DNA from 2 places in the Phreatobacter sp. AB_2022a genome. Region 2 is predicted to be linked to the other one. Evidence: riboswitches for the same ligand, from Rfam matches in the RefSeq annotation. Region 2 holds a riboswitch; the other holds the start of a gene.
The links. Region 2 has a riboswitch for glycine ahead of gcvT (glycine cleavage system aminomethyltransferase GcvT). Riboswitches for the same ligand answer to the same signal wherever they lie in the genome.
Positions count from the first base shown of each region.

Region 1 (14,423 bases), on a different contig from region 2:
GCGCCTGCGTGCCCGCGCCTGCCGCCGGCGGTGGCTATCCGACACAACAGGCTCCATCGCGATGAACGACCCCAGCAACCGTGATCTCCTCCTGCGCATCGCCGAGGCCTTCGAGCGCCTGGCGCCGCCGGCGCCCGCGAGCGGCCTCGAACAGGCCGCGGAAGGCTATCTCTGGCTGGCCGGCGCCGGCCGCCTGAAGCCCGTACCGCGCATCTCCCGGACCGATATCGGCCTGCTGCAGCGGATCGAGCACCAGCGCGAGGCGCTGCTCGCCAATACGCGGGCCTTCGCTGCCGGGCGCTCGGCCAACAATGCCCTGCTCTGGGGCGCGCGCGGCACCGGCAAGTCGTCGCTGGTCAAGGCCGCGCATGCCCAGGTCAATGCCGAACGGCCCGCAGGCACGCCCGCCATCGCGCTGGTCGAGGTGCAGCGCGAGGATATCGGCACCATGCCCGACCTGCTCAGTCTGCTGGAGGCGGCTACGCCGCGCCGGTTCATCATCCTGTGCGACGATCTGTCGTTCGATGCGGGCGAGGCGGCCTACAAGTCGCTGAAGGCCGTGCTCGACGGCGGCATAGCCGGGCGGCCCGACAATGTCGTGTTCTATGCGACCTCCAACCGGCGGCATCTTCTGGCCCGCGAAATGGTCGAGAACGAGCGGGCGACCGCGATCAATCCCGGCGAGGCGGTGGAAGAGCGGGTGTCGCTGTCGGACCGGTTCGGCCTTTCGCTCGGCTTCCATGTCGTCGACCAGGACGGCTTCCTCGACATGGTGCGAAGCCATGCCGCCCATCACGGCATCCGGATCGCGACGGACGATCTCGATCGCCAGGCCCTGCAATGGGCGATGCAGCGCGGCGCGCGGTCCGGGCGGACCGCCTGGCAGTTCGTCCAGGCGCTGGCCGCCGAACATGCCTGAGCGGGCCGGCCGGCCGGTCAGCGTCCGGCCGGCCAGCCGCCGCGTTCCTGGATCCAGGCGAGAGCCACGGTCAGGAGCATGAAGACGACGGCGGTGGCGAACACCGCCTGCGGATAGCCGTGGTCGAGCAGGCCGGCGTAGAGCAGGGGGCCGGCGACGCCGCCGACATTGAAGCCGGTGGAGACGATGCCGAACACACGGCCTTCGGCGCCGGGCGGGGCGGCCGCGCGCACCATCATGTCGCGCGAGGGCGTGATGACGCCGGCGAGGAAGCCGGCGAGGCCCATGACGGCGACCAGCAGCACCGGCGGCATGCGGACGAGGGCGACCAGGGCCACCAGGGCGGCGGTCGCGAGGAAGGCGATCGCCGCGAGCTGGCCGTGCCGGCTCGTGCGGTCGGCCAGCGTGCCGCCGGCCAGCACGCCGAGCGCGCTCGCGAACAGGAAGGCGGTCAGCGCCGTGTTGGCGAGCGCCAGTTCGAGGCCGTAGCCGGCGACGAAGGCGGCGACCGAAAAGTTCTGGACGCCGCCCATGCTGAGGTTGAGCAGCACGAAGAGGGCGGTGAGCGACAGGACGGCCGGCGTGAACAGGCCGGTTCCGCCGCCCGCCCTGTCGCCGGCCTTGGCCGGCGCGGGCCGGGCCGGCGCCGGCTGCATCGACCGGCCGGTCAGGAGCAGGGCGGCGACGGCAAGGCCGATGAGGCCGGAGGCGGCGAAGGCGGCTGCGACATGCGAGACCGCGGCAATGCCGAGCAGCACGGCCGGAGCGATGGCGGTGCCGAGAAAGCCCGCGAAGGTATGGACCGAAAAGGCGCGGCCCATGCGCTCGCCGTCGATGCCGGCGGAGAGCAGGGCATAGTCGGCGGGGTGGTAGACGCCGTTGGCAAGGCCTGCGGCGGCCATGGCGACGAGCAGCAGCGGATAGCTGCCGGTCGCGGCGACCGAGAGGAAGCTGAGGCCGCCGAGCACCAGCGCCGCGACGAGCAGGCGGCGGGGGCCGAGCCGGTCCACCAGAAAGCCGATCGGCGTCTGCACCAACAGCGACACAATGTTGAAGACGGCGAGCGCGACGCCGACCTCGACGAAGCCGACGCCGAGATAGGCCGGCAGGAGCGGGATGAGCGCCGGCAGCGTCATGATGTGGAAATGGCTGACCAGATGGGCCATCGAGACGCGCGTCAGCAGCGCCGCCTCGCCCCGGCGCGCCGCTGGCATGGTGTCCGACGATGCCGTCATGGCCGGCCCAACATCTCCGAAAGCCTCATGGTCCGACAGACCAAGGCGTTCCGAAGCCGCGGCGGAAGGCGCCGATTTGCACGGCTGCCATGCCGCTTGCCGGCGCTCCCGGACGCCGGCACGCCCGGCCCTCTGAGCTCCGGCAAATTGCCGAACGAGAACAGCAATTTGCGCGAAGAAAGCCGCGGCCGTCGCGAGCGCCGCCGTTTCGGCCCGGTTCAGCGCGGCGCGGCGAAATATTCGACGCCGCGGACGAGGCCGGCGCGCACCAGCTCGCCCTGGTTGAGCGTGTAGTTGACGTGGGACAGCACTTCGCTGAAGGCGAAGCTCGTCTGGTGGGCGTCGAGCTTGCGCGTGAACATGAAGGGGATGAGCTCGGCGGCCGAGCGCGGCTTGTCGCGGCAGGCGGCGATCAGCGCCGCGCAGCGCGATTCATGATGGGCGATGAGCTGCTGGCTGCGCAGGTCCAGCCCGATGAAGGGCAGCTGGTGGCCGGGCAGAACCAGGGTATCCGGCGGGATCTCGGCCTTCAGCAGCCGCAGGCTGCGCAGGAACAGGCCGAGCGGGTCGCCATGCGGATCGACTGCCCAGACGCTGACATTGGGCGTGATCTTGGCCAGCACCTGGTCGGCGACGAACAGCACCTTGTCCTCGGCCGAATGCAGCATGATCTGCTCGGCGGCGTGGCCGTCGCCGGACCGGACCGCAAAGACCCGCCCGCCGATCCTCAGCTGGTCGCCGGCGACGAGGCGCAGGAAGGTGCCGGGCAGGTCGGAGACCATGTGCAGATATTCGCTGCCCTGGGTCGCGACCAGCTCGGTCAGCTCCTGGCCGAGCCCGTGGCTGAGATAGAAGTCGCGGTAGAGCTTGGCGTCGAGCGCATTGGGCTTCAGCGAAATGTTCAGGCAGCTCAGATAGGAGGTCTGGCTGGTCAGCAGCGGCATGTCGAAGCGGCGGGCGAGCCAGCCGGCGAGCCCGATATGGTCGGGATGGAAATGGGTGACGATCAGGCGCGTCAGACGCCGGCCCTTGAGCGGACCGGCGACCAGCGCCTCCCAGGCGTCGCGGGTCACCTGGTCGTCGATGCCGGTATCGAGCACGGCCCAGCCGTCGCCGTCCTCGATCAGATAGATGTTCACGTGGTTGAGCCGGAAGGGCAGTGGCAGCCGCGTCCAGAGGATGCCCGGCGCGATCTCCAGCACCGCGCCCGGCTCGGGGGGCGTCGGCACGGGGAAGACGAGATCGGGTTCGGTGGCCAGGGCGGACATGCGGGGAGACTTTCGGGTTGGCGATGGCTGACGTGATGCCGCGGATCGGATGAAAAGGACGGGCTTCAATGATGCTCGCAGCGCCTGGTGCCTGTCGGCCGCGGCATGCGCCTGACGGCCGAACCCGCAACGCGGCGAGCGCAAAAATCCGGGCACCCGCGCCGGATGCCGCCGGTGCCCCGGTCCCATCTGGCAGAATATGACGCCGCGGTCCATCGGCCAGACGGCCGTTAGGCATGTCGCGCGACACCGCGGCGGCACGCTCTTGACAGCTGCGCCGCGACGACGGCATTGCTTGTCGCCAACACGGAAGAGATCGACCCGCCTCGCGTGGGACGGCGCCGACGGAGCAACCGCCCCGGAAACTCTCAGGCAAAAAGACCGTGTCCGAAGTCAGACTCTGAAAAGTGGAGCCGCATGCTCCCGCCGATGGTGTAAGTCGCCGCTCAATGCATGAGCGCCGGTGAAGCTCTCAGGCCAATGACAGAGGGGGCGTTCGAACCCGCATGATGCGGGAAGGAGCGCCTATGATTTCGACGAAACCCTCCCATGTGGCGGTGATCGGCGCCGGCATTACCGGCATCACCACGGCCTACAATCTTGCCAAGCGCGGCTGCCGTGTCACGGTCTTCGACCGCCATCCCTATGCGGCGATGGAGACCTCCTTCGCCAATGGCGGCCAGCTTTCCGCGTCCAATGCCGAGGTCTGGAACAGCTGGGCGACCGTGCTGAAGGGCATGAAATGGATGTTCACGCCGGGCGCGCCGCTGCTGGTGAACCCGACGCCGTCCTGGCACAAGCTGTCCTGGATGGCCGAGTTCATCGCGGCGATCCCGAAATATGAAGAAAACACCGTGACCACGGCCCGGCTCGCGGTCGAGGCGCGGGCCCATCTCACCCGCATCGCCCGGGACGAGGGCATCGATTTCGACTGCGAGACCCGCGGCATCCTGCATTTCTATCACACCAGGGCCGATTTCGAGGCGGCGGCACGGGTGTCGCAGCTGCTCGCGCGCGGCGGCCTGGAACGGCGCGCGGTGACGCTGGGGGAGATCCGCGCCATCGAGCCGGCCCTGAAGGGCGCGTTCTACGGCGGCTTCTACACGCCGTCGGACTTCACCGGCGACATCCACAAATTCACCAATGGCCTCGCCAGGGCCTGCGAAAGGCTGGGTGTCGCGATGCGGCTGGCGACCGAGGTGACCGGCCTGGTGCCGACCGATCTTGCCGTGCGGATTTCCAGCCGCTCGGTCGAGCCGACGCTCGACGGTGCCGCCGAGCCCGAGCGGATCGAGAGCTTCGACCAGGTGGTGGTGTGCGGCGGCGTCATGTCGCGCAGCATCGGCCGTCAGGCCGGCGACCGGGTCAACGTCTATCCGGTCAAGGGCTATTCGATCACCGTCAATCTGATCGACGCGGCCGACCGGGAGGCGGCGCCCTGGACGAGCCTGCTCGACGACCGCGCCAAGATCGTCACCAGCCGGCTCGGCGCGGACCGGTTCCGCGTGGCCGGCACGGCCGAGTTCAACGGCGTCAACAAGGACATCCGGGCCGAGCGCATCGGCCCCCTGATCGCCTGGTGCCGCGCCCATTTCCCCGGCATGAGCACGCGCCAGGTCGTGCCCTGGGCCGGCCTCCGGCCGATGATGCCCGACATGATGCCGCGGGTGATGCGCGGGCGGAACCCGCGGGTCTTCTACAATACCGGCCACGGCCATCTCGGCTGGACGCTGTCGGCGGCCACCGCCGATGCGATCGGGGCGCTCGCGACCCAGCGCGCCAACGCGGCCTGACGGCGCCGGAACGACACGATCCGGGCGCGCACGGAGAGCGGCCGGGATGAGCAGGGATCGGCGCGGTCAAAAAGGACGGCGCCGATTTCGTGTACCGTGACGCCCGAACGCGCATGGAACGTGCAGGCTCCTGGCGTGGCGTCGGCGCTTTTGCAGCCCTTTCGCACCGGCGTGGGCGTAGTCTTCCGGCATCGACCATCAGGATGCGGGAGGACATGGCAATGGGTCCCTTTCCACATGACGCGCCCAAGGCCACCATCAGCGACAGCAACCCGGCCGGCACCGACGGTTTCGAGTTCGTCGAATTCGCCCATCCCGAGCCGGAAAAGCTCGACCGGCTGTTCCGCCAGATGGGATTCGCGCCGGTCGCCCGGCACCGGACCAAGGACATCACGCTCTACCGCCAGGGCGACATCAACTATCTGCTGAACCGCGAGCCGAACAGCCACGCCTCGGCCTTCGTCGCCGAGCACGGGCCCTGTGCGCCGGCCATGGCCTGGCGCGTCGTCGACGCGCGGAAGGCGCTGCAGCGCGCGCTCGACCTCGGCGCCACCGAATATGCCGGCGAGGGCAAGTCGCTCGACGTGCCGGCGGTGATCGGCATCGGCGGCTCGCTGCTCTATTTCGTCGACAGCTATGGCGAGACGGGCTCGGCCTATTCGCGTGAGTTCGACTGGCTCGGCGAGGTGAATCCGAGGCCGAAAGGCTTCGGCTTCTTCTACCTCGACCATCTCACCCACAATGTCGTGCGCGGCAACATGGACACCTGGTACCGGTTCTACCGGGACACGTTCAATTTCCGCGAGATCCGCTATTTCGACATTTCTGGCAAGATGACCGGCCTGACCAGCCGGGCGCTGACCTCGCCCGATGGCAAGATCCGCATCCCGATCAACGAAAGCGCCGACGAGCACAGCCAGATCGAGGAATATCTGCGCGAATACAAGGGCGAGGGCATCCAGCATATCGCGGTCGCCACCAACGACATCTATGCCGGCACCGATGCGATCGCGGCGGCAGGCCTCGCGTTCATGCCGGGCCCGCCCGACATCTACTACGAGAAGTCGAAGGCCCGGGTGAAAGGCCACCAGGAACCGCTCGACCGCATGAAGCAGCGCGGCATCCTGATCGACGGCGAGGGCGTGGTGGGCGGCGGCCAGACCCGCATCCTGCTGCAGATCTTCTCCAAGACGGTGATCGGGCCGATCTTCTTCGAGTTCATCCAGCGCAAGGGCGACGACGGCTTCGGCGAGGGCAATTTCAAGGCCCTGTTCGAGTCGATCGAGGAGGATCAGATCCAGCGCGGCGTGCTCAAGCCGGCCGCGGCCGAGTGAGCATGATCGCGGTTCCGACGACGATGGCCGGGCGGCCAAGATGAGCGATGCCTGGCGCGCCTATGCGAGCGCCCCGCCGGACGGGGCGCTGGTCTGTCCGTCCGAGGCGGTGGCGCAAGGCGCGGCGCGCTGCCTGTCGGTCACCTCGGAAGCCGGTGCCTTCCCGCTGCTCCTGGTGCGGACCGGGGACGGCCTCAAGGCCTATGTCAATGCCTGCCCGCACCAATATCTGCCGCTCGACTATCGCTCGGCCAACGTGCTCTCGGCCGACGGCACGCGCCTGCTCTGTTCGGCGCATGGCGCCATGTTCGACGCGGCGAGCGGGGGGTGCCTGTCGGGCGACGCCGCCGACGGCCTCGACCCGGTTCCGGTGACCGAGGCCGGCGGCGAGATCCGCATCGGCGGTTGACCGCGCGACCGGCGGGGCAAGGCCAGTTTGGCCGGCTGCACGGTCTGAAAGGTGCCGCCGCTCGACGTCTCGGGGCCACCTCGCGGCGCATGAGGCGCGAACCGATTCGCGTTTCTCCGGCTTGCGGACTCCGGGCCAATTCCAAGCGATTTCAACAGTTTATATGTGGTTCGCGAACCTGGGCGCAATTGTTGCGAAATGCCGGGTACATGTCGGGTCGATCGTCGCGCGCGCGGAGAATTGGGACGGGTTCAAGACCGAGGCATGCGGCATGGCAGTGCTGTCATGCGAGGCAGACAGGTGCTTAATCCTTGACCATTGTGCACTGCAAATGTACTTGTTGCATCGCGAAATTGGCTTCCTCCCTTTTCGCTGCCCCTCGGCTCGAGGGGCGTTCCCCTCTGGAAACAAACTTTCAGGCCGCAGGCATGTCCTGCGGCCTTTTTTCTTGGCCGGCCCTGTGCTTGCGATCGGGCCGATCGGGCCATCAGCCGGTCGCCGCCAGCGTTTCCGCGGCGAAGGCCGCGACATCGCGGGCGGGCCGGCCGAGGATCTGTGCGCCCGTGGCGGTCACCGGCGCGGCGGCGCCATCCGCCATCAGCATCGCAAAGCGCTGGATATTGGCCCGATGGGACTGCGGCACGCCGGCGGCGGCGAGCTGCGCCTCCTGATCGGCCCAGGCGAGCTTGGCCCATTGCACCGGCCGGCTCGAGCCTTGCGCGGCGAGGCGGGCGAGCTCGGTGCCGGTCACGGCGCGCGGGCCGGTCAGGACCAGGGGGCCGGGCGCGATCGTCTCGGCAAGGAGCTGCCTCATCGCCACGGCGGCGATATCGCGCGCATCGATGAAGGCGACCGGCGTGTCGCCCTGGGGCAGGGCGAGGCTGCCGGTGGCGGCGGCGCGAACGAGCGCCGGCCCGAGCGAGGTCTGCATCCAGGCATTCGGCCTCAGCGCGACGGTCTCGAGCGGCGAGGCGCGCAGGCGCGTCTCGACCGCCGCATGGGCATCGCCCGAACGGGTCGCGCCGGGCGGGTCGATCGTCCAGGTCGAGCCGGAGATCTTGACGATGCGCCGGACGCCGGCGCGTTCGGCCGCGGCGATGGCCGCCGTCTGGCCGCTGGCCAGAGTGTCGCTGACCGGCGACAGCAGCAGCAGCGCCTCGATACCGGCGAGGCTCGCCGCGAGCGCGTCGGCATCCTCGAAGCGGCCTTCGGCGAGGTCGATCGCGGTGCCGAGCAGGGCGCGTGCCTCGGCAGGCCGGGCGGTGAGCACGCGCACCGCGGCGCCTTGCCCGATCAGGTCCGCGACGATCAGTCGGCCGAGGCGGCCGGTGCCGCCGGTGACGAGAATGGTCGGTCGTGACGCAGGCATGAAAGCGCTTTCCAGGGCCGGCGGTGGGCGGCTTCAGCGTGGCACGGACCGCCGCAGCGCGACAGATGGACTGCGGCTGCGGCTCTCCGCCGTCAGGTGCCGGCGACGACGACGAGGCGGCGCACCTCGCCGCGCAGATAGGCCTGCAGGAAGCGGTCGTAGTCCTTGATGGACAGGCAGCCGTTGGAATCGCCGCGCGGGCCGAGGAGATAGGTGTGCGCCAGCAGGCCGGCGCGGCCATGAATCGCGCGGCTGCCACCCACCGGGTTGAGACGGATCGCCCGGACGCCATGGAAGCGCTGTTCGCGTTCGGTGAGATCGTAGACGTGCGGCGGCGTCGGCCCATGCATGCGGACATGGGCGTGGCGCGGATCGTCCATGCGCTCGCCGAGGCCGGAATGGGCCTCCAGCCGCTCGCCGTTCGGCAGGTACACCGTGCGGGCGCGGATGTCGTAGATGGCCGTGCCGTGTGGCGGCGTGCGGTTCGGGATCGGCATGGTGATGCGCGGCGCGGTGCCACCGGCATCGTTCAGGCTGCGGCCATTGCCGAGGCCGCCGCTGGAGGGGGCATAGGCGAGCACCGGCCCGCTGGGCGCGACCGGCCGCAGGTTCAGCAGGCGCTCGAAGAAGTTCCGGTTGTCAGGCGGCGGCGCCGCGGCGACGGCCTCGTTGCGGCCACGGCGCGTCGCCGGGCTCGCCGGCGCGGCCGGCCGTTCTGCGACCGTCGGTGGCGCGCGCAATTCGGGCGGGCGCGGCACCGGCATGGGCATGCCGAGGATCGGTGAGGGCCGCTGCAACGGCGTCGGCACCGCCTGGGTTTCCTCCTCCTCGGGTGCGACCGGCTCGGCGGGCAGGGCTGCCGTCACGATGCTCGGCACCGGGGCCGGTTCGGCAGCCGGCGGCGGCGCGCTGGCGGTCGCCTGCGGGAGCGGCCGCATGGCGGTGGTCAGCGGCGGCCGGTGGCCGAAGGGCGCGGGGCTCGGGCCGAGCACGTAGTTCGGATCGAGCAGCGGCTCGTAGCGGCGGATCGAGCCGACCGTTTCGGGGGCGGTCAGGGCCGGATAGGGCGCATGGCCCGACAGAACGACCGGCAGCCGGTTGTCGCGCATCGCCATGCCGGTCAGGGCGCCGGCCGCAAGGCCGACGAGACCGAGGCCGGCAATGCCGACGATGAAGCGGGGCACGCGGCTGCGCGGGACGCGATAGCCGGGAGCTTGAGCGAAGCCACGCTGACGACGGGTCATGTAACGCATGCGCTACGCTCTCGCGATACTCGCTACTCGATCCCGTACCGCCAGATGTCGGCATGCGCGCCGACCGGCCCGGCAAGGTCCGTCACGAGCGGACCGTCCGGCCGCGACGTCCCCTAATACGGGGAAACTGACAAATATTCGACCTCCATAAGGCAGCGTTTGGGTTAATCGCCGGTGAAGGGAATCGAAGATTTTTTCGGCAAAAGTGGCGCGGGAGCCAAATGGACGGCTTCGGCTCGGCCGGTCACGGTCCAAAACGACGCCGCGCGGAGCCGGTGCGGCGGCTCCGCGCGGTCGGGGGGACGATGTTTCCGGCGCGGCGGTCAGGCGGCTTTGGCGCGCTCTCCCGCCGCGGCGAGGCCGCGTTCGAGGTCGGCCAGGATGTCGTCGATATGCTCGATGCCGACCGACAGCCGCACATAGCTGTCGGACACGCCGGAGGCGAGCTGCTCCTCGGGCGCGAGCTGGGAATGGGTGGTGGTCGCCGGGTGGATCGCCAGCGACCGCGCATCGCCGATATTGGCGACGTGATAGAGCAGTTCCAGCGCGTCGATGAAGCGCCGCCCGGCCTCGCGGCCGGCGGCCAGTTCGAAGCCGACGAGGCCGCCATAGCCGCCCTTGAGATAGCGGTCGGCGCGCTCGCGGGCGATGCCCTGCTGCTGGGAGGGATGGATGACCTTGGCGACCTCCGGCCGCCGGGCGAGCCAGTTCGCCACCTTCTCTGCATTGGCGGCATGGCGCTCGATGCGCAGGGCCAGGGTCTCGATGCCCTGCAAAGTGAGGAAGGCGTTGAACGGCGAGAGCGCCGCGCCGAGATCGCGCAGCAGGGTGGTGCGGGCCTTGACGATATAGGCGACCGGCCCGAGCGGCCTGGTCGCTTCGACCCAGACCGCGCCATGATAGCTCGGATCGGGCGTGTTCAGCGCCGGCTGGCGGGCGGGGATGTGGGCCCAGTCGAAATTGCCGCCGTCGACGATCAGGCCGCCGATCGAGGTGCCGTGGCCGCCGAGATATTTGGTGCTGGAATAGACGACGACGGCGGCGCCGTGGTCGAGCGGGCGGGCGATGAGCGGAGCGGCGGTGTTGTCGACGATCAGGGGTATGCCGAGATCGCGGCCGATGGCGGCAACCTCGGCGATGGGAAACACCGTGAGCTTCGGGTTGGGCAGCGTCTCGGCGTAATAGGCACGGGTGCGCTCGTCGGTCGCCCTGGCGAAGGCTTGCGGATCGGCCGGGTCGACGAAGCGCACCTCGATGCCCTGGTCCTTCAGCGTGTTGGCGAACAGGTTCCAGGTGCCGCCGTAGAGATCGGTCGAGGCGACGACATTGTCGCCGACCCGGGCGAGATTCTGGATCGCGATGGCCGATGCGGCCTGGCCGGAGGCGAGCGCCAGCGCGGCGACGCCGCCTTCGAGGGCGGCCACCCGCTTTTCCAGGACATCGGTCGTGGGGTTGCCGATGCGGGTATAGATGTTGCCGAGCTCCTTCAGGGCGAAGAGGTTGGCGGCATGCTCGGTGTCGCGGAACTGATAGGAGGTCGTCTGATAGATCGGCACGGCGACCGAGCCGGTGGCCTCGTCGGCGCGCCAGCCGGCGTGCAGGGCCAGGGTTTCGGGCTTGAAGGAACGCTCCGACATGGATCTCTCTCGCTCGCTGTGATGGGGATCTGGGAGGCGCGGGGCGCGGCGGCCCGCCGCCGTCAGTTGGACGCCCGGACGAGCGGGCGCAGGGTCGGCTCGGTCGAGACGGTTGCCGATTGGCGCATCATGGTCGCGGTATAGAGCACCAGTCCAAAGGCCCCGACGGTCAGGACGATGTCGATCGACCGGCGCAATCTGCGTTTGGCATGCATTGGTGTCTCCTCGGCCGTCATTGACCTTTCGCCAAGGCCTCAGGCACTTGCGAGAAGCAAGCCAACACCATGTCCTGCAATGATTTCAACGGGGGGTCTTGAGAAAAGAACGTGGTTTCCCGGCGTGGAAACACTGTGGATGCGCGTTCTTTTGACACCCGTCGGGAGGAGAACAGGCATGCGGCGGCGTTCGCGCCGCGCTCGTCCCGATCCGGGGGCTATCGGGGCAGGATGCGATAGGCGCAGCGGCGCGCGCCGTGCACGATGTGCTCGGTGCGCTCCACCCGACAGTCCGGCCCGAGCATGGCGCGGAAGATCGCAAGCTCCGCGCGGCAGAAGCCCTGGCAGGCGGTCGCCGCCGCGCAGATGGGGCAATGGTTCTCGACGAACAGCCAGCCCTCGCCGTCGTCGGCCCTGCGCCACTCGGCCATGTAGCCTTCGCGGCTGCGGATCTCGGCAAGCCCGGCCAGGCGGGCTTCGATGCCGGTCCGGCCGTCGAGCTCGGCCTGATAGGCGGCACGCATGTCGCTCTCGCGGGCCGCGATCAGCCGGTCCAGCGCATCGGCGCCAAGCACGTCGCGCACCGATTTGACCAGGCTGACCGTCAGCTCCGCATGCGTGTCGGGAAAGCGTGCGTGGCCACGGTCGGTCAGGCGCCAGAACTGCGCGGGCCGGCCGACACCGCGCACCACCGATTCGGTTTCCACCAGTCCGTCGGTCGCGAGCTTGACGAGCTGCTGGCGCGCGTTCTCGCCCGTCGATCCGAGCGCCGCGCCGAGATCGGCGGCGGTCTGGGGCCCGCGCGTTTTCAGATGCAGCAGGATCCGGTCGGCGACCGGCCGCTTCGACGATGCCGTGTTTTCCAAGTCGATGGTTGACATATTCTCCGGTGGCCGATATTCAAAGTTATCGCTTGTTATATATCGCGCCGGGGATCGAGCGCAATCCGACGAGCCCGAGCGGCGCGGCCGAGGGCCGACAGCGGCCAGACGAAGGTTTTCCCATGCAGGACCGGCCCGAAGGCTGGGGAGCGCTGCTCTCCGGCGGCAATGGTATCCGTTCGCTGGCGCTTGCCGGCGGGGTCGCTCTGCACGCGGTCAACGTGTTCATCGCCACGACGATCCTGCCCTCCGTGGTCGCTGATATTGGCGGGCTCGACTATTACGCCTGGAGCACGACCCTCTTCGTTGCCGCCTCGATCGTCGGCGCAGCCCTGTCGGCGCGGCTGCTGCTGGGGCTCGGGCCACGCGGCGCCTATGGCGCGGCCGCGCTCATTTTTGGCCTCGGCAGCATGGCCTGCGCGCTTGCCCCGGCCATGCCGGCCTTGCTCGCCGGCCGCATCGTCCAGGGGCTCGGCGGCGGTTTCCTGTTCGCCTTGTCCTACGCCATGATCCGCATCGTCTTCGCGCCGTCGCTCTGGCCGCGCGGCATGGCGCTGGTCTCCGGCATGTGGGGCGTGGCGACGCTGATCGGCCCGGCGGTCGGCGGCATCTTCGCAGAACTCGGCGCATGGCGCCTCGCCTTCTGGTCGGTCGTTCCGGTCACCGCGCTGTTCGCACTGATGGCCGTCATCGTCCTGCCGAAGCGGGAGGCGGCCGGGGGTGCCCGGCCCGGCCTGCCGTTGCTTCAGCTGGGGCTGCTGACCCTCGCGATCCTCGCCATCTCGCTCGGCAGCATTCGGCCGGGCCTCACCTGGACGGCGGCCGGCCTGATCGCCGCGATCCTGCTGCTCGGCCTGATCGCGGCCGTCGAGCGGCGCACGGCGAGCCGGCTGCTTCCGCAGGGCGCCTTCAGCCTCGCGACACCGCTCGGCCTTGCCTTCGCCTCGATCACGCTGCTCACCGTCGCGGTGACCGGCGCGGAGGTCTTCGTGCCGCTGTTCCTGCAGGTGCTGCACGGCCAGCCGCCGCTGGCGGCGGGCTATCTCGCCGCCGCCATGGCCGGCGGCTGGACGAGCGGATCGATCGCGAGTTCGGGCATTGCGCCGCGCGCCGTCGCCCGCGCCACGATCGTCTCGCCGATGGTCACCTTCGCGGGCATGGCGCTGCTGGCGCTGCTCATGCCGCGGGCCGCCGGCGGCTGGCCGTTCACGGCCTGTCTCGTGCTCGGGCTCGCCCTCGCCGGTCTCGGGGTCGGCTATGGCTGGCCCCACCTCCTGACGCGCGTCCTGAAAGTGGCGCCGGCGGCCGAGCAGGATCTGGCCTCGGCCTCGATCACGACGGTCCAGCTCTTCGCCTCGGCGCTCGGCGCGGCGCTGGCGGGCATGATCGTCAATCTGGCCGGCCTGACCAGCCCCGGCGGCGTCGCCGGCACCGCCTCGGCGGCTTTCTGGCTGTTTGCGGTGCTCGCGCTGGCGCCGCTGGCCGCCGTTCTGGTGGCGTTGCGCGGCGCCCGGCTCGCGCAGGGCGCCGTGGGCCTCGTCGCGCGCCCGGCGGACAGGTGAGGCGCGCGCCGTCAGTCGTGACCGCGCCGCCAGTAGCTGACGACGAGCTGCTGGTCGCCTGAAAGCCCCAGCGTGTCGCGGACATGGCTGCGCAGGCGCTTGAAGTCGTCGAACTCGACCGCCGCCCAGACGCGGACGCTGCCCCCGGCCGGCAAGGCCACGGCGCGCACCTGGTCGATCAGCGCCGGCGGGTTCGCGGCGCGCAGGCGCCAGTCGACGCGGATGCCGGGCGGATGCCGCAGGTCCTGCCGCTCGCCGGCATCGGCCACCTCGATGATGGCGATGCCGCAGGCTTCTGCGGGGAGGCTTTCCAGCATGCGCGCGACCGCCGGCAGGCCGGTCTCGTCGGCAATGAAGAAGTGCCAGTCGGCGGCCATCAGGCCCCGGCCGCCGGGCCCGGCCATGCCGATCCGCTGGCCGGGCCTCGCCCCGCTCGCAAAGGCGCTGCCGGGGCCGGGCGTGTCGTCGTGCAGGACGAAGTCGATGGCGAAGCTGCCGGTCGCCACATCGATCGAGCGGATGGTGTATTTGCGCTCGACCGGCCGTGC
Region 1 is NZ_JAPSET010000026.1:73,418-87,840, reverse strand. Features, by position in the region: gene OZ671_RS19095 (ATP-binding protein) at 62-919, shown strand; gene OZ671_RS19090 (MFS transporter) at 937-2,154, opposite strand; gene OZ671_RS19085 (MBL fold metallo-hydrolase) at 2,373-3,422, opposite strand; glycine riboswitch at 3,720-3,816, shown strand; gene OZ671_RS19080 (D-amino acid dehydrogenase) at 3,950-5,215, shown strand; gene hppD (4-hydroxyphenylpyruvate dioxygenase) at 5,437-6,549, shown strand; gene OZ671_RS19070 (Rieske (2Fe-2S) protein) at 6,590-6,958, shown strand; gene OZ671_RS19065 (SDR family oxidoreductase) at 7,446-8,327, opposite strand; gene OZ671_RS19060 (DUF2778 domain-containing protein) at 8,420-9,571, opposite strand; gene OZ671_RS19055 (O-acetylhomoserine aminocarboxypropyltransferase/cysteine synthase family protein) at 9,904-11,217, opposite strand; gene OZ671_RS19050 (hypothetical protein) at 11,280-11,432, opposite strand; gene OZ671_RS19045 (helix-turn-helix transcriptional regulator) at 11,651-12,313, opposite strand; gene OZ671_RS19040 (MFS transporter) at 12,436-13,875, shown strand; gene OZ671_RS19035 (siderophore-interacting protein) at 13,887-14,423, opposite strand, start outside.
Region 1: linked by a shared signal. The riboswitch ahead of OZ671_RS19080 (D-amino acid dehydrogenase) and the one ahead of gcvT (glycine cleavage system aminomethyltransferase GcvT) in region 2 are both predicted to bind glycine.

Region 2 (14,423 bases):
GCCGAGCAGCGTCAGTTCTACCGCCTCCTCGACCAGGCCGTTGAGATCGACGAGGCGGCGCTCGGGCTCGCGCTTTTCGACGAAATCGCGCATGCGCCTGATGATGTTGCCGGCCCGTTCCGCTTCCCGCTGCGCCTTGCCGAGGATCGACCGGATGGTGTCGTCGAGATGGGCGCCGATCTCGCCGCGCCGGTGCGCGTCGGTCGCCTTGTCATGGGCCCGCCCGACAGCCTGCAGATACAGCATCACCGCCGTCAGCGGCTGATTCAACTCGTGCGCCAGCGCAGCCCCCATTTCGTCGACCGCCGAGACGCGGGCCATGTGCAGAAGGTCGGTCTGCAACTGGTTCAGCCGCTCTTCCGCCTCCTTGCGGGGGCGCAGATCGCGCAGGATGGCGATGAACTGGCGCCCGTCGGGCGTCGCCGCCTCCGCCACCGACAGTTCGACCGGGAAGGCGGTGCCATCGCGATGTCGCCCGGCCACCTCGCGGCCGCCGCCGACGATGGGCTCGACCGCAAGGCCCGCATCCGCGTCGTCGCCCGCGCCCTGAAGGACGGGGCCGAGGATCAGGTCCACACGGCGGCCGATGGCCTCCGCGGCGGTCCAGCCGAAGAGCGTCTCGCAAGCCTTGTTGAACACCAGCATGGTCCGGCTTTCGTCGACCACGACGATGCCGTCGGCGGCAATGTCCAGCACGCTGGACAGACGGGCTTCCGAGACCGTCAGCGACGCCTTCTTGATCTGCTCGATGGAGGACCTCCTCACGGCGGCATCGGCTCCGGACGCATCACCAAGGGGGCGAAGGCACCTCCGGCGACGGCGCCGATACGCCCCAGCGCGCAGAGCATGCTACGGCCCCGGATGTCACGCAACACCGAATGAGCCTGTCGCGTCAGGCGCATTCATGGTATTTTCCGTTAGGTCATGTACGCAAGGGCTGGTTGCGGCTCGTCACCGGCAGGCCACCCATCAGAGCTGCCTGATAGCGTCGGCGAGCCGGCCCGCAGCGATCTCGATCTGCTCCGGCGAGCGCAGATAGCAGAGCCGCAGATGGCCTTCTCCGCCGGCGCCGAAGGCGGAGCCTGGCGCAAGGCCGACCTTGGCGAGATCGACGAGGCGCATGGCGGCGGCCATGGAGTCGGTCACGCCTTCGATGCCGAAGAACAGGTAGAAGGCACCGTCGGGCCGCGAGAAATGGCAGCGGCCGGTCCGCTCCACCGCGGCTGAAACGATGTCGCGCGCCCTGCGGGCCTTGGCGATCTGGTGCTCGACGAGGCTCTCGCCGCGCTCGAGCGCGGCAATGCCGGCCCGCTGGATGAAGATCGGCGAGCCCGAGGTCGAATATTGGATGAGGTTCTCGATCACGTCGCCGAGCGCAGGGTCGGCTTCAACCCAGCCCATGCGCCAGCCCGTCATGGCCCAGTTCTTGGAGAAGGTGTTGACCCACAGGATGCGGTCGCCGTCCTCGCGCACGTCGTGGAACGAGGGCGCGCGCTTGGCCTCGCCGGTCCAGACGAAGCGGGTATAGATCTCGTCGGCGATGATCCAGAGCCCATGCTTGCGGGCCAGCGCGAGAATGTCGACGAGCTCCTGGCGCGTCGCGGTCCAGCCGGTCGGGTTCGACGGCGTGTTGACGAAAAGCGCCTTCGTCCGCGGCGTGATCGCCGCGGCGATCCGCTCGAGGTCGATCTGCCAGCCGCGATTGCCGTGGGTGAGCTCGACCAGAACGGGCGTTGCGCCGCGCAGCCCCGCGGCGGCCGGCGCGTTCGGCCAGGTCGGTGAGGGGATGATCACCTCGTCACCGGGGCCGGCCACCATGGTCATGGCGATCTGGATCGCCTGCATGCCGGAGCCGCAGACGAAGAAGCGCTCCGGGGACAGGGGGCGGCCGTAGAGGTTGGACGCATAGGCGGCGATCGCCTGGCGAAGCTCGGGAATGCCTCGCTGCCACGTATATGTGGTCTCGCCCGCGGCCAGCGAGCGGGTCGCGGCTTCGCTGATGAAGGCGGGCGTCGGCATGTCGCCTTCACCCACCCAGAGCTGGATCACGTCGCCGGCCGCCCGGGCATATTTCGACAGTTCGACGATGCCGCTGGCCGGCGCTTCCGTGGCTTCCGGGCGGAGCGAGGCGAGGAGGGATGAGGTCATGGGCAGGCGCTGGCTTTCAAAAAGGGCGTTTGCGCAGCATAGCCGCGGCGAAGCTGCCCTTCTCATGAAAATCACGACGGAAGTCCATCACCAAAGGCGATGGTGCTCCTGGACGGGGTCCGTCATCAGGCCTTGGTTCCGCCCGACTGGCTTTGCTATAAGCCCCGGTCGCAAAAGCTTATCAGGGGCCCTTACGTGCTGCGCAGATTTGGTTTGACGGGCCGGGCAACGGCCCGAATCGCCTTGGTAATGGGTCTTGCGGCCGGTCTCGCGGGCTGTGGCACCAGTGGTGGCAATCTTTTCGGCGGCGGTCAGAGCCAGTCGCCCGAGGCTGCGGCGCAGCCGGCGCCGGGCGTCGGCTCGCCTGTCCACAATGCGCTGTTCGGCCAGCCGGTGCAGGCCGGCCCGCAGGCGCTGCAGGAGAACCTGTGTCCGCGCATCGAAGTGCGCGACGGCTCCAACGTCTGGCGCCAGGGCGGCGATGGACCGACCGAGCTGCGGTACCAGGCGACCATTACCGATCTTGCGCGCGAATGCCGCATCGACGGGCAGACCATGATCGTCAAGGTCGGCGTCGAGGGACGCGTGCTGTCCGGCCCGAAGGCCGAGGGCAGCGCGCGGCTCAGCCTGCCGATCCGCATCGCGGTGACCCGCGGCCTGTCGCAGCCGATCTGGTCGCGGCTCTACACGGTGCCGATCGATGTGCCGGCCGGCTCGCCGAACGTCTCCTTCACCCAGATCGAGGACCAGGTCGCCTTCGCCCTGCCGCCGCCGGAAGAGCTACAGAACTACATCATCTTCGTCGGTTTCGACACGATGGCCCAGCCGCAGCAGCGTCAGCGCGGCCGCCAGGCCCGCCGCGGCCACTGACGCCCGCGCGCTGCGGACCAACGGCGCGCGGCCCACAGCCGCGCCTTGACTCCGGCTGCCGATGCGGTCATTGCCAAGGTGTGCCTTATGAACCCGGCGGGAGAGTCCGGGTGGTCTTGTTACGTTCTGAAGATCTCCCGGCGCCGAAGGAGCAACGGCCCCGGAACCTCTCAGGCAAAAGGACCGCCGGGGGATCGGCATTCTGGAAAGCGGCCTGGCGTCCAAACCCGGCCCACCGACGGAGTAAGCCGATAGGGCGCCCTGCCGGGGTGCTCTGGCCTTCGGGCCCCGGTGAATCTCTCAGGTTCCTGCGACAGAGGGGCGCGAGCGGGCGACAAGCCCGCGTTTCGAGCGTGTCCGGGCCATCGCCCCGGGCCTGTTCGCGCGCCGATGCAGGATGACCAATGGCTGAGACCGTTTCCGGGCCGCTGCACAAGACCCCGCTCCATCAGCTCCACGTCGATGCCGGCGCCAAGATGGTGCCCTTCGCCGGCTACGACATGCCGGTGCAATATCCGACCGGCGTGCTCACCGAGCACAACTGGACGCGCAGCGACGCCGGCCTCTTCGACGTCAGCCATATGGGCCAGGCCTTCGTCGTCGGACCGGACTGGGAGACCACGGCGCGGGCGCTCGAGGCGCTGGTGCCGGCCGATATCCTCAACCTCAAGCCCGGCCAGCAGCGCTACAGCCAACTCACCGCCGAGGACGGCGGCATCCTCGACGACCTCATGATCACCCGGTCGGGTTACGCCGGTTACGAAGGCTGGGCCTATATGGTGGTCAACGCCGCCTGCAAGGACCAGGATTTCGCCCATATCGCCGCGCGGCTTCCCGCCGGTGTCAGCCTGAAGCCGGACCCGACCCTGGCGCTGGTCGCGCTGCAGGGCCCGAAGGCCGCGGCCGTGCTGGACGATCTCATTCCCGGCATTGCCGCAACGCCGTTCATGACCTTCATCGAGGCCAAGCTCGACGGCATGTTCGTCCACGCCTCCCGTTCCGGCTATACCGGCGAGGATGGTTTCGAGCTCTGCATCGAAGCCAAGAACGCGGCTGCTATCTGGCAGAGGCTGACCGCCGACCCGCGGGTCAAGCCGATCGGCCTCGGCGCCCGCGACAGCCTGCGCCTGGAGGCCGGCCTCTGCCTCTACGGCCACGATATCGACACCACCACCTCGCCGGTGGAGGCCGGGCTCACCTGGTCGATCCAGAAGCGCCGCCGCACCGAAGGCGGCTTCCCGGGCGCCCAGCGCATCCAGCGCGAGCTTGCCGAGGGACCGTCGCGCCGCCGGGTCGGCATCGTACCCGACGGCCGGGCGCCGGCGCGCGAGGGCACCCCGATCAAGGCGGCCGACGGCGCCGCCATCGGCATGGTCACGTCGGGCGGCTTCGGACCGACCGTCAACGGCCCGGTCGCCATGGGTTACGTCAACAGCCGTTTCGCCGAGCCGGGCACGCCGGTGCTGCTCGAGGTGCGCGGCAAGGACCTGCCCGCCAAGGTGGTCACCATGCCGTTCGCGCCGCACCGCTACTTCCGCGGCTGACGTCGGGCGAAGCTCAAGCATCCGGCCCGGCCGGCACCGTGCCTCACATGATAGCCATCCAGAGGAACTTCCCATGGCCACGATCCGCTACACCAAGGACCACGAATATATCGCCGTCGAAGGCGATACCGGCACGATCGGCATTTCCGACTATGCCCAGCAGCAGCTCGGCGACGTCGTTTTCGTCGAGCTGCCCGAGATCGGCCGCAAGGTGGCCAAGGGCGACGGCACCGCTGTGGTCGAGAGCGTCAAGGCGGCCTCCGACATCTACGCGCCCGTCGGCGGCGAGGTGATCGCCGTCAACGCCGAGCTCGAGGCCGCCCCCGGCACCGTCAACGAGGATCCGGCCGGCAAGGGCTGGTTCGTCAAGCTCAAGATCGCCGATCCGGCCGAGCTCGACGCCCTGATGGACGAGGCGGCCTACCAGGCGTTCCTGTCCTCGATTTCCTGACACGGGGCGCAGGTCATGGCGCACAGCTACACCGCCGAGGTCGCCTGGAACCGGGAGGCGGCTGCCGTCTTCACCGACAACCGCTATTCGCGGGCGCATGTCTGGCGCTTCGACGGCGGCGTCGCGGTGCCCGCCTCGTCGGCGCCGTCGAGCGTGCGCGTGCCGTTCTCCCGTGAGGACGCGGTCGACCCGGAGGAGGCGCTGGTCGCCTCCGTCTCGTCCTGCCACATGCTGTTCTTCCTGGCCTTCGCGGCCAAGCAGGGCTTCCGAGTCGATTCCTACGTCGACAAGGCGGAAGGCGTGATGAGCCCGAACGACAAGGGCAAGCTCTACGTTTCGACCGTGACGCTGCGGCCGGCGGTGACCTTCTCCGGCGACCGCCTGCCGAGCCGCGCCGACATCGACCACCTGCATCACCGCTCCCATGAGGAGTGCTACATCGCGAACTCGGTCCGTGCCGAGGTCGTGGTCGAAGCCTCCGATCCGATCATCGCCTGAACTGGACCCGACGCCTCATGCGCTACCTGCCGCTGACCGCCGAAGACCGCGCCGACATGCTCGCCAAGATCGGTGCCGCTTCGGTCGACGAGCTCTTCGCCAATGTGCCCAAGGGCAAGCTGATGACCGGCCTGGCCGACCTGCCGACCGCCAAGGGCGAGCTCGAGGTCGAGCGGATCATGGGGGCGATGGCGGCGAAGAACGTGCCGGCTTCCTCGGTTCCCTTCTTCGTCGGGGCGGGGGCCTACAAGCACCACGTGCCCGCCAGTGTCGACCATCTGATCCAGCGCTCCGAGTTCCTGACGAGCTATACGCCCTATCAGCCCGAAATCGCCCAGGGCACGCTGCAATATCTGTTCGAGTTCCAGACCCAGGTCGCGCTGCTGACCGGCATGGATGTGGCCAATGCGTCCATGTATGACGGCTCGACCGGCGCGGCCGAGGCGGTGCTGATGGCGCACCGGGTGACCCGGCGCAACAAGGCGATCCTCGCCGGCAACCTGCATCCGCACTACCGCGACACGATCGAGACCGTGTCGCGCATGGCCTCCGACCGGATCGTCTCGCTCAAGGCCAATCCCGACGATGCCGGCGCGGACCTGAAGGCCGTGGCCGACGCCATCGACGGCGAGACCTCCTGCGTCGTCATCCAGACACCCGACGTGTTCGGCAATCTGCACGACCTGAGAGCGATCGCCGAGAAGGCGCAGGGCGCGGGCGCCCTGCTGATCGCCGTCGTCACCGAGGTCGTGTCGCTCGGCGCGCTGACCTCGCCCGGCGCCATGGGCGCCGATATCGTGGTGGCCGAGGGCCAGTCGATCGGCGTCGGCCTGAATTTCGGCGGCCCCTATGTCGGCCTGTTCGCCACCCGGTCGAAATACGTGCGCCAGATGCCGGGCCGGCTCTGCGGCGAGACCGTCGATGCCGAAGGCCGACGCGGTTTCGTTCTGACCCTGTCGACGCGCGAGCAGCATATCCGCCGGGAAAAGGCGACCTCCAACATCTGCACCAATTCCGGGCTGATGTGCCTTGCCTTCACCATCCACCTGAGCCTGCTCGGCGAGGCGGGGCTGAAGCGCCTCGCCGCGATCAACCACGCCAATGCCTGCGACCTCGCCGAGCGGCTCGAAGGGGTCGCGGGCGCCAAGCTTCTCAACAAGAGCTTCTTCAACGAGTTCACCATTCGCGTCGCCGGCGACGCTGCGGCGGTCGTCGAAAAGATGGCGGCGAAGGGCGTGCTCGCCGGCGTGCCGGCCTCGCGGCTCTGGCCCTCGGACAAGGCCGAGAAGGACCTGATCATCGTCGCCAGCACCGAAGTGAACACCGACGAGGACCGCGCGGCCTTCGTCGCGGCGCTCCAGGCGGCGCTCGCATGAGGGGCGCCCTGGCCTTGACGGCGGCTGCCGTCGTCTGCACCGGCTTTGCGGGCCATGCCGCCGCCGGCCCGCGCAGCGATGCCCGCGGCCTCGTCCGCCTCTGGACCGAGGCCAACACCCTCTGCCGTGGCGGCAGCGGCGATGCGCCCGCGACCCGCCAGGCCTGCGATCGCCGCCAGGGCTACGGCCGGCGCCTTGCCGCGCTCGGCTGGTGCTACGGCCGCCGCGGCGAGATGAGCTATCAGATGCGCTGGCACCGCTGCCAGGCGAACTCCACTCGGCCGTCGAACTGAAGGACGCGAGATCATGATGAACCGTCAGGGCCGCCCCACCGCCGCAGGCGATGCCTCCGCCCAGGCCCACCCGACCTTCACCGGCAATTACGGCCTGGAGATCGAGGAGCCGCTGCTGTTCGAAATCGGCCGCGCCGAGACCACCGGCGTCGACCTGCCCGAGCCGAAGGCCGCGAAGTCGCGCCTCGGCGGCCTCGCGCGCGAGGGGGCCATCGGTCTCGTCGGCCTCTCAGAGCCGGAGACGATGCGTCACTACGTGCGGCTCAGCCAGAAGAACTTCGGCATCGATACCGGGCTGTTCTCGCTCGGCTCCTGCACGATGAAGCACAATCCGCGCCTCAACGAGAAGATGGCGCGGCTGCCGGGCCTCGGCGACGTCCATCCGCTCCAGCCCCAGTCGACCGTGCAGGGCGCGCTCGAACTGATCGACCGGCTCGCCCATTATCTGAAGGAGCTGACCGGCATGCCGGCGGTCGCCATGAGCCCGAAGGCGGGCGCCCACGGCGAATTGTGCGGCATGATGGCGATCAAGGCCGCGCTCGAGGCGCGGGGCGAGGGCCACCGCAAGATCGTGCTGGTGCCGGAATCGGCGCATGGCACCAATCCCGCGACCGCGGCGCTCATCGGCTTCGAGGTGAAGGCGGTGCCGGCCCAGGCCGACGGCACGGTGCACGTTGCCGACGTCAAGGCGGCGCTGACGCCCGAAGTCGCCGCGATCATGCTGACCAACCCGAATACCTGTGGCATCTTCGAGAAGGAGATCGTCGAGATCGCGGCCGCGATCCACGAGGCGGGCGCCTATTTCTACTGCGACGGCGCGAATTTCAACGCCATCGTCGGCAAGGCCCGGCCCGGCGACCTCGGCGTCGATGCCATGCACATCAACCTGCACAAGACCTTCTCGACGCCGCATGGCGGCGGCGGTCCGGGTGCCGGTCCGGTGGTGCTGTCGGAGCGGCTCGCCGCTTTCGTGCCCTATCCCTTCGTCCATGTCGGCGAGCGTTTCGAGCTGGTCGAGGAAGCGAGCGGCATCGCCAAGGGAGAGCAGCCATTCGGCCGCATGACCGCCTTCCACGGCCAGATGGGCATGTTCGTGCGTGCGCTCGCCTATATGCTGTCGCACGGCGCCGACGGCATGAAGCAGGCGTCCGAAGATGCCGTGCTCAACGCCAATTACATCAGGGCCAGCCTGTCGGACCTGATGAGCCTGCCCTTCGGCGATCAGCCCTGCATGCACGAGGCACTGTTCGACGATACCTGGCTGAAGGATACCGGTGTCACCACGCTCGATTTCGCCAAGGCGATGATCGACGAGGGCTATCACCCGATGACCATGTATTTCCCGCTGGTCGTCCACGGCGCCATGCTGATCGAGCCGACCGAATCGGAATCGAAGGCGTCCCTCGACCTGTTCATCGCCACCCTGCGCGATCTCGCCATGAGTGCGGTCAAGGGCGACGTCGAGCGGTTCAAGGGGGCTCCCTACCATGCTCCGCGCCGGCGTCTCGACGAGACGCGGGCCGCGCGCAACCCGGTGTTGCGCTGGACACCCCCGGCGCCCTATGCCGAGGCCGCCGAATAGGCGCGGCGATACGATGATCGAGACGAGGCGGCCTTCGAGCCGCCTCGTCTTTTTGGGGCCGGCGACGGCGCTCTCCATCCGTGGGCGGGCGGCCGCAGTCGCGCGAAGCGCTTGCCATGGCTGCCCTCTTCCCCTTAAGAGACCGCATGCTCTGTCGTCTGCGCCCTGCGGCATCGGCCGCCTCGCGAATTACCGGCCCGGCCTCCCCAAGGCCGCGGTGACGCGCGCCCGGAGGTCCGGGTTCTCTCAGCCAAGACGAACGCCTTTTCCCCGCGCGGCGCTGGCCGCCGCTTGATCCGGTCGAGACCGATGTCCGAACCCTTTGACTATTCGAAGACGCTGCTGCTGCCCGAGACGGCCTTTCCGATGCGCGCCGGCCTGCCGGAGAAGGAGCCCGAGATCCTCAAGGCCTGGGAGGCGATGGACCTCTACGGCCGGCTGCGGCGCGAGGCGAGGGGACGTGCGCGCTTCGTGCTGCATGACGGCCCGCCCTATGCCAACGGCCACCTCCATATCGGCCACGCCCTCAACAAGATCCTGAAGGACATGGTCACGAAGTCGCAGCAGATGGCGGGCTTCGACAGCGACTATGTCCCTGGCTGGGACTGCCACGGCCTGCCGATCGAATGGAAGATCGAGGAACAGTATCGCGCCAAGGGCTTGAACAAGGACGACGTGCCCATCGTCGAGTTCCGCAAGGAGTGCCGGGCTTTCGCCAGTCATTGGCTCGACGTTCAGCGCGGCGAGTTCAAGCGGCTCGGGGTGATCGGCGACTGGGATCATCCCTACCAGACCATGAGCTTCGCGGCGGAGGCGCAGATCGCCACCGAGCTGATGAAGTTCGCGGCTGACGGCCAGCTCTATCGCGGGTCCAAGCCGGTCATGTGGTCGGTGGTCGAGCGCACGGCGCTGGCCGAGGCCGAGGTCGAATATCACGACTACCAGAGCGACACGATCTTCGCTGCCTTCCCGGTCCTCGGTCAGGATTTCGCCGTGGTCATCTGGACGACCACGCCCTGGACCATCCCCGGCAACCGGGCGATCTCCTATTCGAAGCGTGTCGCCTACGGCCTCTATGAGGTCACGGCCGCGCCGGAGACGAACTGGGCCAAGGTCGGCGCCAAATATGTCGTTGCAGACAAGCTCGCCGCCGACATGTTCAAGGCAGCCAAGGTCGAGGGCTTCGCGCGGCTGCGCGATGTCACCGCGGCCGAGCTTGCCGGCTACACCGCGGCCCACCCGCTGCGCGGCCGAGGCTACGATTTCGACGTGCCGATGCTCGACGGCGATCATGTCACCGACGATGCCGGCACCGGCTTCGTCCATACCGCTCCCGGCCATGGCCGGGAGGACTTCGACATCTGGATGGCCAATGGCCGGGCGCTTGCCGCGCGCGGCATCGACACGGCGATTCCCTATACCGTCGATGGCGACGGCCGCTTCACGCAAGAGGCGCCGGGCTTCGCCGGGCGCCAGGTGATCACCGACAAGGGCGACAAGGGCGATGCCAACGGCGCCGTGATCGAGGCGCTTGCCGCGGCCGGCCGGCTCGTCGCGCGCGGCCGGCTGAAGCATACCTATCCGCATTCCTGGCGCTCGAAGAAGCCGGTGATCTTCCGCAACACGCCGCAATGGTTCATTGCGATGGACAAGCCCTATGCGGATGGCACGACGCTGCGCGAACGTGCGCTGAAGGCGATCCGCGACACCGAATGGGTGCCGGCTTCGGGCGAGAACCGCATCAACGGCATGATCGAGAACCGCCCGGACTGGGTGGTCTCGCGCCAGCGTGCCTGGGGCGTGCCGATCGCCGTCTTTGTCAGGAAGGGCACGAACGAGATCCTGAAGGACGAGGTCGTCAACCACCGCATCCGCGACGCCTTCACGCAGGAGGGCGCGGATGCCTGGTTCGCTTCGGCCGACGGCGCGCGCTTCCTGCAGCCCGAATATGATCCGAAGGAGTGGGACAAGATCGACGACGTGCTCGACGTCTGGTTCGATTCCGGTTCCACCCACGCCTTCACGCTCGAGGATCCGCAGGCCTTCCCGAACTTCGCCGGGCTGAAGCGCAAGGTCGACGGCGGCAACGACACGGTCATGTATCTGGAAGGCTCGGACCAGCATCGCGGCTGGTTCCACTCCTCGCTTCTGGAAAGCTGCGGCACGCGCGGTCGGGCGCCCTACGACGTCGTGCTGACGCACGGCTTCGTGCTGGACGGTGACGGCCGCAAGATGTCCAAGTCGCTCGGCAATACCGTGGCGCCGCAGGACGTCATCAAGCAGTCCGGCGCCGACATCCTGAGGCTCTGGGTCGCGGCCTCCGACTATTCCGACGATCTGCGCATCGGCAAGGAGATCCTGCAGACCACCTCGGACACCTATCGCAAGCTGCGCAACACCATCCGCTGGATGCTGGGCGCCCTGAAGCATCACGACGGCGCGCCCCTGCCGGCAAGCGGTGTCCCGGAGCTGGAGCAACTGATGCTGCACCGGCTCGCCGAACTGTCGCCGGCGGTGCACGAGGCCTATCGCGCCTACGACTACAAGAAGGTCTTCGCGCTGCTGAGCCACTTCATGACGGTCGATCTCTCGGCGTTCTATTTCGACGTGCGCAAGGACACGCTCTACTGCGATCCCTATTCCTCGCCGGTGCGCCGGACGGCGCTTGCGGTCATCGAGGAGCTGTTCCGCGCGGTCGCGACCTGGCTCGCGCCGATCCTGTCCTTCACCACGGAAGAGGCCTGGTGGGAGCGCTATGGCCGCGAGGGCAGCGTTCATCTCGCAGGCTTCTATGCCGCCGACCCGGCCTGGCTCGCGCCGGACCTGGCGGCGAGATGGGACAAGATCCGCAAGGTCCGACGCGTCGTCACCGGCGCGCTTGAGGTCGAGCGGGCGGCCAAGCGGCTCGGATCGTCGCTGGAAGCGGCGCCGGTCATCCACGTGGCCGATGCCGATCTCGCCGCCGCCCTCGAAGGCATCGACATGGCCGAGGTGGCGATCACTTCCGGCGCGACCATCGCAGCGGGCGAGGGGCCGGCGGACGCCTTCCGCCTCGACGAGGTGAAGGGCGTCGCGGTCGTGCCGGTCAAGGCGCCGGGCGTCAAATGCGCCCGGAGCTGGAAATATTTCGACCCGGAGACCGCCGACCCCGCCTATCCCGACATCACGCCGCGCGACGCGCAGGCGATGCATGAATGGAAGGCGCGCCACGCCCTTTGACACGGTCGCGGCGAGGGCGCCGGACACCCGGCGTCCGCTTCGCTTCCGGCCCGGCGCGGCAGGCGGCCGACGGCTGCTGGAAGGCGCTGGCCGGCGTCGCGTCGAAGACAGGGCCAGCCCCCGGGCCGCGGTAAGCGCTGCCGGGCGCCAGCCCTGCATGCGGCGCGTATAGGGAATGACACGATGGGGAGATGCCCGATCACAGCCGCTCGGCTTCGGGCTTATACTCGCCCCTGTCGTCTCAGGGGGAGCAGGCCATGCCCCAACGGAATTTTGCCGTCGTGCCCTTCGTTCAGCGGGGGTCTCGCATGGTGGCCGAGGATGTTCATTACCTCGATACCTACGAACAGGCGCAGGTCGTCGCCAAGTTCGTTGCCCGGAAGCGACCGGGGGTGATCATTCTTTCGGTCTCCTCGGCGCGGGCCGACGAGGATCCGGAAATCGTCGTTCTGGAACAGATCGGCGCGGGGCTCGCAAGTGCCACCGCGACGGTCCATTGATGCAAGGCCAAAGGTCTGAAGTATCAGGCCGCTGTCGCACGAGGCGACCCCGCCGGATCGCCTGAGGACAGCGACGCTGTTTCACACGTGTCGCTTCGAGCCCAAATCAGTCGTTTGCGTCAGTCGAGTTTCAGGTCGTCTGCCGACTGCTTGCCGGTGCGGCGGTCGGTGGCGAGCTCGTACGACACCTTCTCGCCTTCACGCAGGTCGTTGAGACCGGCGCGCTGCACGGCGGAAATGTGCACGAACACGTCCTTGCCGCCGTCGGCGGGCTGGATGAAGCCGTAGCCTTTCTGGGGGTTGAACCACTTTACAGTCCCGGTCGCCATGGAAGCTCCTCATGTTTGGCGGTGGAGGGATGGGATGTCACGCAGCCCGGCGTTTGGGCTGCGGACGAGCTTGGTTGGCCACGGGGCGCGGGTCGCGCCGCGGGGCCTGCGATGCATGCGGCACCACCGTCAACGGTACGCGCGTCAGCCTTTCGATGGCGGTCAGGTAGCTGCGCTCGGAAGGATCGCAGAAAGCGTAGGCAATGCCAGCCCGACCTGCACGGCCAGTGCGGCCGATGCGGTGGACATAGCTTTCCGGTTCGTTGGGCAGGTCGAAATTCACCACATGGGTGATCTCGGCGACGTCGATGCCGCGGGCGAACAGATCGGTCGCCACCAGCACGCGCACGTTGCCGGCCTTGAACTGGGCCAGCGCGCGCTGGCGTGCGTTCTGGCTCTTGTTGCCATGGATCGCATCGGCCGCGATGCCCGCCTTGGCGAGCTGGCCGGCCAGGCGATTGGCCCCGTGCTTGGTGCGCGTGAACACCACGACGCGGGCGAGGCCGGGATCCTTCAGCAGGCTCTCCAGCAGCGCCCGCTTGTCGGCCGTCGACACGTGATAGACGTGCTGCTCGATGGCCTCGACCGTCACGACTTCCGGGGTCACCTCGACGCTCACCGGCTCCCACAGGATGGTGCGGGCGAGCTTGGCCACCTCTTTCGGCATGGTCGCCGAGAACAGCATCGACTGACGCTGCTCGGGCAGCTTGTTGATGATCTTCATCACGTCATGGATGAAACCCATGTCGAGCATGCGGTCGGCTTCGTCGAGGACGAGATGGGTGACGGTATCGAGCCGCACAGCGCCCTGGTTCGACAGGTCGATGAGCCGGCCGGGAGTCGCGACGAGGATGTCAATGCCGCGTGCCAGGGCCTGAACCTGCGGGTTCTGGCCGACGCCGCCGAAAATGACGGTGTGGCGCAGCTTGGTCCGGCGCGACAGCTTGGCGATGGTATCGCCGATCTGCAGCGCCAGTTCGCGGGTGGGGGCGAGGATCAGGGCGCGCACGCCCTTGGCCGGCAGGCGGCTCGTCTCCTCGCTGAGATGCTGAAGGATGGGCAGGCTGAAGGCGGCGGTCTTGCCGGTGCCGGTCTGGGCGATGCCGATCAGGTCGTGGTCTTCAAGGAGGTGAGGAATAGCTTTCGCCTGGATCGGCGTCGGGCGGGTAAAGCCGTGATCCTTCAGAGAATGCAAGAGCGGCTCGGCCAGGCCGAGCGAAACGAAATCAGAGGAGTTCAAGAAGATGTGTCTTTCAAGTCTACCGGAAATACCGTCTCTACGGTCCCCAGTCTGGAGGTCATGAGCCGCGCGCCGGGGCGGATCAGACTCGTTGTCGCACCGATCTCCGGTTATCGACGCCCGGGAACTAACAAAGGCGGCGCAGCGCTATCACGACGATGTTTGCTTTAAATGCTGTAACTTGCCGTTCCCGTCAACCCCATCGCGTTAATTTCCGTATGGCCTATTTGGTTGAAGGACGTTGTTTCCTCGCTTAATTCTTGCGTCAATCAGTTGAAATTTCTCAGATATTGAAGCAAGACGCGGCATTGATGGGATGGCCGGCGGATAAGCAGTGTTACAGGGTTCGACGCGCGCTTCCGGCGAATAGAAC
Region 2 is NZ_JAPSET010000011.1:71,345-85,767, forward strand. Features, by position in the region: gene OZ671_RS10230 (two-component system sensor histidine kinase NtrB) at 1-765, opposite strand, end outside; gene OZ671_RS10235 (pyridoxal phosphate-dependent aminotransferase) at 970-2,148, opposite strand; gene OZ671_RS10240 (hypothetical protein) at 2,398-3,018, shown strand; glycine riboswitch at 3,106-3,214, shown strand; glycine riboswitch at 3,215-3,345, shown strand; gene gcvT (glycine cleavage system aminomethyltransferase GcvT) at 3,423-4,562, shown strand; gene gcvH (glycine cleavage system protein GcvH) at 4,636-5,013, shown strand; gene OZ671_RS10255 (OsmC family protein) at 5,029-5,511, shown strand; gene gcvPA (aminomethyl-transferring glycine dehydrogenase subunit GcvPA) at 5,529-6,887, shown strand; gene OZ671_RS10265 (hypothetical protein) at 6,884-7,180, shown strand; gene gcvPB (aminomethyl-transferring glycine dehydrogenase subunit GcvPB) at 7,194-8,762, shown strand; gene ileS (isoleucine--tRNA ligase) at 9,072-11,981, shown strand; gene OZ671_RS10280 (hypothetical protein) at 12,239-12,481, shown strand; gene OZ671_RS10285 (cold-shock protein) at 12,601-12,810, opposite strand; gene OZ671_RS10290 (DEAD/DEAH box helicase) at 12,848-14,050, opposite strand.